One region of the Cupriavidus necator N-1 genome, then DNA from elsewhere that is predicted to be linked to it. Evidence: riboswitches for the same ligand, from Rfam matches in the RefSeq annotation. Region 1 holds a riboswitch; the other holds the start of a gene.
What was found. A riboswitch is a leader RNA that binds a small molecule or an ion and turns the genes downstream of it on or off. The one in region 1 is predicted to bind glycine.
Positions count from the first base shown of each region.

Region 1 (3,397 bases):
TGCAGCTTGCCTTCGATGCCGCCCATCATCGCGGCCTCGAACAGCGACACCTTGGCCTGGCCAGCAAAGGTGCCCAGCGCTTCCAGCGTGGTGTTGCCCACGCCGCGGCGCGGCGTGGTAATGGCGCGGATAAAGGCGGGATCGTCGTCGGGGTTGGCAATCAGGCGCAGGTAGGCGCAGATGTCCTTGATCTCGGCCTTGTCGAAGAAGCTCTGGCCGCCCGACAGTACATAGGGAATGCGCTCGCGCCGCAGGATCTGCTCGAACAGCCGCGCCTGGTGGTTGCCGCGATAGAGGATGGCGTAGTCGCGGAACTGCGCGCGGCGCTCGAACTTGTGCGCGGACAGGCGGAACACCACCGACTCGGCCTCGTGCTCCTCGTCGTTCATCGGGTGGATGGCGATGGGGTCGCCCATGCCGTGCTCGCTCCACAGCTTCTTGTCGAACAGCTTGGGGTTGTTGGCGATGACCGCGTTGGCCGCTTCCAGGATGCGCACGGTGGAGCGGTAGTTCTGCTCCAGCTTGATCACCTTCAGGTCCGGGAAATCGGTCTGCAGCCCGCGCAGGTTGTCCAGCGTGGCGCCGCGCCAGCCATAGATGGCCTGGTCGTCGTCGCCCACCGCGGTAAAGGCCGGCGCGCGCAGGTGCGAGCCGCCCGCCAGCAGTTTCAGCAACTGGTACTGGCAGGCGTTGGTGTCCTGGTATTCGTCGACCAGGAAGTAGCGCAGGCGGTTCTGCCACTTGAGTTGCACGGCTTCATTGCGCGCGAACAGCTCGGCAGGCAGGCGGATCAGGTCGTCGAAATCCACCGCCTGGTAGGCGTGCAGCGTGGCCACGTAGTTGCGGTAGACCAGCGCGGCCTGGTGCTCGTCGGCATTGGCGGCCTGCGCGATCGCTGCCTCCGGATCGACCATGCCGTTCTTCCACAGCGAGATCGTGCCCTGCACGCCGCGGATCAGCTTCTTGTCGGTGGTGCCCAGCTGCTCCTGGATCAGGCCGAAGCAATCATCCGAATCCATAATCGAAAACTGCGGCTTCAGGCCCACGTGCTCGGCCTCCATGCGCAGGATTTGCACCCCGAGCGAGTGGAAGGTACAGACCGTCAGCTGCTTGAGCGGGATGCGCTTGCCCTCGCGCGTGGTCTTGCCCTCCATCAGCTTGCCGATACGCTCCTGCATCTCCTTGGCGGCCTTGTTGGTAAAGGTGACGGCGGCGATATGGCGCGGCTCGAAACCCTTGTCCTCGATCAGATGCGCGATCTTCTGCGTGATCACCCGGGTCTTGCCGGAGCCCGCCCCGGCCAGCACCAGGCAAGGGCCGTCCAGGTAGCGGACGGCTTCAGATTGGGCGGGGTTCAGGCCATGGGTCATGCGAGGGATGCGGTTGGAGGCGGGGAAATCAGCAGGAACAGCGGAAGGCCAGGCGGGACACGCCGGCACCCCAAAAACGGGCTCGGCGGCAAAGCTGACGATGTTAACACGCTGGCCGCGGCAGGTCAGTCAGCGCAAACCGCGTTGACAGGGCCGGTTGTGTCACTGGCGTAACACTTCGTAAAGGCCGGAGCCAATCGCGCAACGCAACGCTCTAACTGATATGTCCCCCGGCCTGCGCGGCGGGGGTGACATGCTTGAATCATCACACCGGAGCCAATAATGAAAACCCTGCAGACTTTGACCAAGGTGACCCTGATCGGCGCGACCGTCGCGGCCTTTGCCGGTTGCGCGGACATGACCCCGAAGCAGCGTAATACCGCCATTGGCGCGGGCGCGGGTGCCGTGGGCGGCGCCATCCTCACCGAAGGCAGTGCGCTGGGTACGCTGGGTGGCGCGGCCGTGGGCGGCGTGATCGGTAACGTTGTCACCGACGACAAGAAGAAGTAAGCCAGACCCGCAGCGACAGGTACGGCAGGCTCCCTGGCCGGTTTGACAAAGGCCGGGGCCTCCCGTACATTGCGCGCATCCGACCGGGAGAGCGCGCATCGCCTGCGCCGCCGAAGGGGTATCACCCGAAAACTCTCAGGCACCACGGACCGATCGGATCGGCATGCAATATGCACACGATGCATGCCGCACTCTGGAGAGCGGCACCCGCCATTCGTGGCGAGCGTGCCCACCGAAGGGGCGCACGAGGATGGGGTCCGGCAGGATCCGCCTTGTAATCTCTCAGGTATCGAGGACAGAGGGGTCATCCGCCGCAGCGGATTGCTACGCCACATTCAGGCGCGGCGAGCGTTGCGGCGGATGGCCCTTTTTTGTTTTCGCCAACCGAGATTGCCCCCGAGGATTCCATGACGCTCCAGGCCACGCCCCTCAACGCCATCCACCGCGCCCTCGGCGCCCGCATGGTTGATTTCGGCGGCTGGGACATGCCGGTCAACTACGGCTCCCAGATCGAAGAACACAATGCCGTGCGCACCGACGCCGGCATGTTCGACGTGTCGCACATGTGCGTGGTCGACCTCACCGGCGCCAATACCCGCAGCTTCCTGCGCGGCCTGCTGGCCAACAATGTCGACAAGCTGCAGACCCCGGGCAAGGCGCTCTACTCCTGCATGCTGGATGAGAAAGGCGGCGTGATCGACGACCTGATCGTCTACTTCTTTGCCGAGGACCGCTTCCGCCTGGTCGTCAACGCCAGCACCGCGCTGGGCGACATCGAATGGATCCGCGCGCGCAATGCCGCCACCGGCAGCGATGTGACCATCACGCCGCGCCGTGAAGATGTTGCGCCTGCAGGCGTGCAGCCTCTGGCCATCGTCGCCGTGCAGGGGCCCAACGCCCGCACCACGGTGTGGAGCACCTTCCCCTCGACCCAGCCGTCGGACACGCTCAAGCCCTTCAACGCCGCCGTGGTCCAGGACCCGGCCATCGGCGAGATCATGGTGGCCCGCACCGGCTACACCGGCGAAGACGGCTTCGAGCTGGTGGTGCCGGCCGAAAACGTTGCCGCCGTCTGGGAAAAGCTGAACGCCGCCGGCGTGCGTCCGGCGGGCCTGGGCGCGCGCGACACCCTGCGCCTGGAAGCCGGCATGAACCTGTACGGCCAGGACATGGATATCAACACCTCGCCGCTGGATGCGGGCCTGGCCTGGACGGTGGACCTGCAGAGCGAGCGCGATTTCACCGGCAAGGCAGCACTGGGCGCGGCCGGTTCGCGCCAGCAATTCCTCGGGCTGATCCTGCGTGACAAAGGCGGCGTCCTGCGCGCCCACCAGAAAGTGATCACCCCGGCCGGTGACGGTGAAATCACCAGCGGCACCTTCAGCCCGTCGCTGTCGCAGTCCATCGCCTTTGCCCGCCTGCCGAAGGATGTCGCCGTGGGCGATACCGTGCAGGTGGAGATCCGCGACCGCAAACTCAACGCGACTGTGGTTAAACTGCCGTTTGTGCGTAATGGC
Region 1 is NC_015726.1:3,707,054-3,710,450, forward strand. It holds gene CNE_RS17440 (UvrD-helicase domain-containing protein) at 1-1,370, opposite strand, end outside; gene CNE_RS17445 (glycine zipper 2TM domain-containing protein) at 1,653-1,880, shown strand; glycine riboswitch at 1,955-2,042, shown strand; glycine riboswitch at 2,064-2,189, shown strand; gene gcvT (glycine cleavage system aminomethyltransferase GcvT) at 2,288-3,397, shown strand, end outside.

Region 2 (3,360 bases), on a different replicon from region 1:
GCAGGGCTGTTCGGAAAGGAGAAGTGATGAGCGGACAATCTATCGCCGCAATCGGCGTACGGCAGCAGCAGGTGGCGGGGCGCCTGCCAAAGCAGGTGATATACGGCGTGGTGCTGGCGTGCCTGCTGGCCGCGCCACTGGCCGGTGCGTATCCGGTGTTCGTGCTCAAGGTGCTGTGCTTCGCGCTGTTTGCGTGCGCCTTCAACCTGCTGATCGGCTATACCGGGCTGCTGTCGTTCGGCCATGCGGCCTTCTTCGGCGGCGCTGGCTATGCCGCCGGCCATGCCTTGAAGGTCTGGGGCGTGACCCCGGAAATCGGCCTGATCCTGGGCACCGCTGCGGGCGCGCTGATCGGCTACGTGGTGGGCTCGCTGGCCATCCGCCGGCAGGGCATCTACTTCTCGATGATCACGCTGGCGCTGGCGCAGATGCTGTTCTTTATCTGCCTGCAAGCGCCGTTCACCGGCGGCGAGGACGGCCTGCAGGGCATCCCGCGCGGCAAGCTGTTCGGGGTGCTGCCGCTGTCGGACGACCTGACGCTGTACTACGTGGCGCTGGCGATCATCGTGGCCGCCTTTGCGCTGATCGTGCGCACGGTGCATTCGCCGTTCGGGCAGATCCTGAAGGCGATCAAGGAGAACGAGCCGCGCGCGGTGTCGCTTGGCTATGACGTCGACCACTTCAAGCTGACCGCCTTCGTGCTGTCGGCGGCGCTGTCGGGGCTGGCCGGCTCGGTCAAGGCACTGGTGCTGGGCTTCGAGACGCTCAGCGACGTGCACTGGTCGATGTCCGGCATGGTGATCTTGATGACGCTGCTGGGGGGCCTCGGCACGCTCACCGGGCCGATTATCGGCGCGTTTGTTGTGATCGCGCTGGAGAACAAGCTTGGCGAACTGGGCGGCTACCTTGCGGCGGTGACGGGCATCGACTGGTTCAACGGGCTCGGTGAATCGGTGTCGATGGTGACGGGCATCATCTTCATCGTGTGCGTGCTGACCTTCCGCAAGGGGATTGTGGGGAGTTTGGGGCGCGGACCCGAATGAGGCGAAACCCGTCCATGCCCCTAGTTCTCTCCCCTCTCCCCTAAATGAGAGAGGGGGGAAAACATCTGCAAGTTCAGGCTCAGGCCTTGGCCAATGCCAGCGACGCACCCGGCGCGACTGCCAGCTTCGCGCCGAGATGCTGGTAGACAATCCCCGCCACCATATCCGCAGTCACCGCCGACAAGGTCCACCCCAGGTGCCCGTGCCCGGTGTTGTAGAAGATGCATGCCGTCCGCCCGCGCCCCACACGCGGCAGCATATCCGGCATCATCGGCCGCAGCCCGGCCCAAGGCACCACGCTGCGCGTGCTGACGCCGGGGAAGCACTGCTGCACCCATTCCACCAGCGGGCGGATGCGGTCGGCGCGGATATCGCGGTTGTAGCCATTGAACTCGGCAGTGCCGGCCACGCGGAAGCGGTCGTCGCCCAGGCGGCTGGTGACCAGCTTGGTTTCGTCGTCGAGCAGGCTCACCACCGGTGCCGCGGCGCGGCTGGCTTCGTCGGTCAGGTTGACCGTGATCGAATAGCCCTTGACCGGATAGATGTTGACGCGGTCGCCCAGCCCCGCGGCCAGTGCGCGGCTGGCGGTGCCGGCGCAGATCACGGCGCCGTCGAAGGTGGAGCTGGCCGTGTCGGCGCCGTCCTGAACGGTCACGGTGGCGCGCCTGCCGTCGGTCTTCACCGCCCGCACGTCCTGGCCGTACAGGCAGCGCACGCCTAGCCGATCGATGGCCGCGGCCAGGCCGCTGGTGAACTTGTGGATGTCGCCGGTGGAATCGCTCTCGGTGAAATAGCCGCCATAGTAGGACCCGGCCAGCGTCGGCTCGATCGCGCGCATCTCCTCGGGCGTCACGGCGCGGCGCTCCAGCCCGCCCTGCGCCAGCAGCGCTGAGACCCGGCCGGCATGGTCGAAGCCGGCCTTGTCGCGGTAGATATGGAGGATGCCTTCCTTCTTCAGGTCGAAATCGATGCCTTCCTGCGCCGCCCAGTCGAACAGGTGCTCACGCGCGGCGATGGCCAGGCGCGCGGTCTCGATGGTGTTACGGCGGTAGTGGGGGATCGCGGCGATGAACTCGGCGAACCAGGACAGCTTGTGCCAGCTGGGCCGGGGATTGAGTAGCAGCGGGGCGTCGTTGCGCAGCATCCATTTCATGCCCTTGACGATGGTCGACCAGTGGGTCCAGACCTCGGCGTTGGAGGCCGACAACTGGCCGCCGTTGGCGAACGAGGTCTCCATGGCGGCATAGCGGTGCCGCTCGAACAGCGTGACGGAGAATCCGCGCCGGGCCAGCGCGTAGGCCGTGGTGACACCCGTGATGCCACCGCCGATGACAGCGATTGATTTCATGATCTGCAGGTTCCAGGAACGTCGATGGTGGGAGCCCGGACGCAATATGCGTGGCGGACGCCCCCTCTGTTCTGGACCTGAGAGATTCACGACACCCGGCCGCCAGGGCGGGGTACGCTTGCTCCTTCGGTATGCCGGCGGACGATAGCGTCCGGCATTCTTCAGAGTGCACTGACTGGTGATGCCGGTCCTTTTGCCTGAGAGTTTCCGGGGCGGTTGCTCCTTCGGCGCTGTGCGCGGCGGGCGCCGCGATAGTCTCTCCCTGCATCACATTGGCTTGACGCCAATCAGGGCAATGTAGTGACAAGGTCCGACGTTGGATATGCGGGTTAACACTTAGGCGGCCTGCCGCCCGCGTCGCTATGTCGCATCGGCCTGCGTCCCCATGCCCCATAAAATGTCAGCGCTCGCTCTCGGGGAGAAGCGCCGTATGCTGCGCTCAGGTGGAGTGAGCCAAAAAAAAAGACGACAACAAGGCTTTCCAGTGAAGAAAAATCGCATTGCACTGGCCGTTTCGGCGGTACTGATGGGCCCCGCCGTCGCCGCCGCCCAGGTGGTGGACGCGCTCGAGCCGCTGCAGGAGGTGGTGGTCTCGGCCAAGTCGGAGCGCGGCGAGACGCCGGCCATACCGCCCAACACGCCCTCGCCGGCCTACGGCATCAGCAGCCGCCGCATGGCCGACTTCAATGTGGTGAACACGGAAGACGCCCTCAAATACGCGCCCAACCTCGCCGTACGCAAGCGCTTCATCGGCGATATGAACTCGATCATCTCGGTGCGCAGCACCAGTTCGCGCCAGTCGGCGCGGGGGCTGGTCTATGCGGACGGCCTGCTGCTGTCCAACCTGCTGGGATCGGACTTCAGCTTCCCGCCGCGCTGGTCGCTGGTCAACAGCGCTGAGATCGAGCGCATGGATGTGCTGTACGGCCCGTATTCGGCGCTGTATCCCGGCAACTCGCTGGGTGCGAC
Region 2 is NC_015723.1:480,959-484,318, forward strand. It holds gene CNE_RS20305 (branched-chain amino acid ABC transporter permease) at 1-27, shown strand, start outside; gene CNE_RS20310 (branched-chain amino acid ABC transporter permease) at 27-1,043, shown strand; gene CNE_RS20315 (D-amino acid dehydrogenase) at 1,123-2,391, opposite strand; glycine riboswitch at 2,448-2,566, opposite strand; glycine riboswitch at 2,567-2,665, opposite strand; gene CNE_RS20320 (TonB-dependent receptor) at 2,822-3,360, shown strand, end outside.
Region 2: another riboswitch for glycine. It lies ahead of CNE_RS20315 (D-amino acid dehydrogenase); the one in region 1 lies ahead of gcvT (glycine cleavage system aminomethyltransferase GcvT).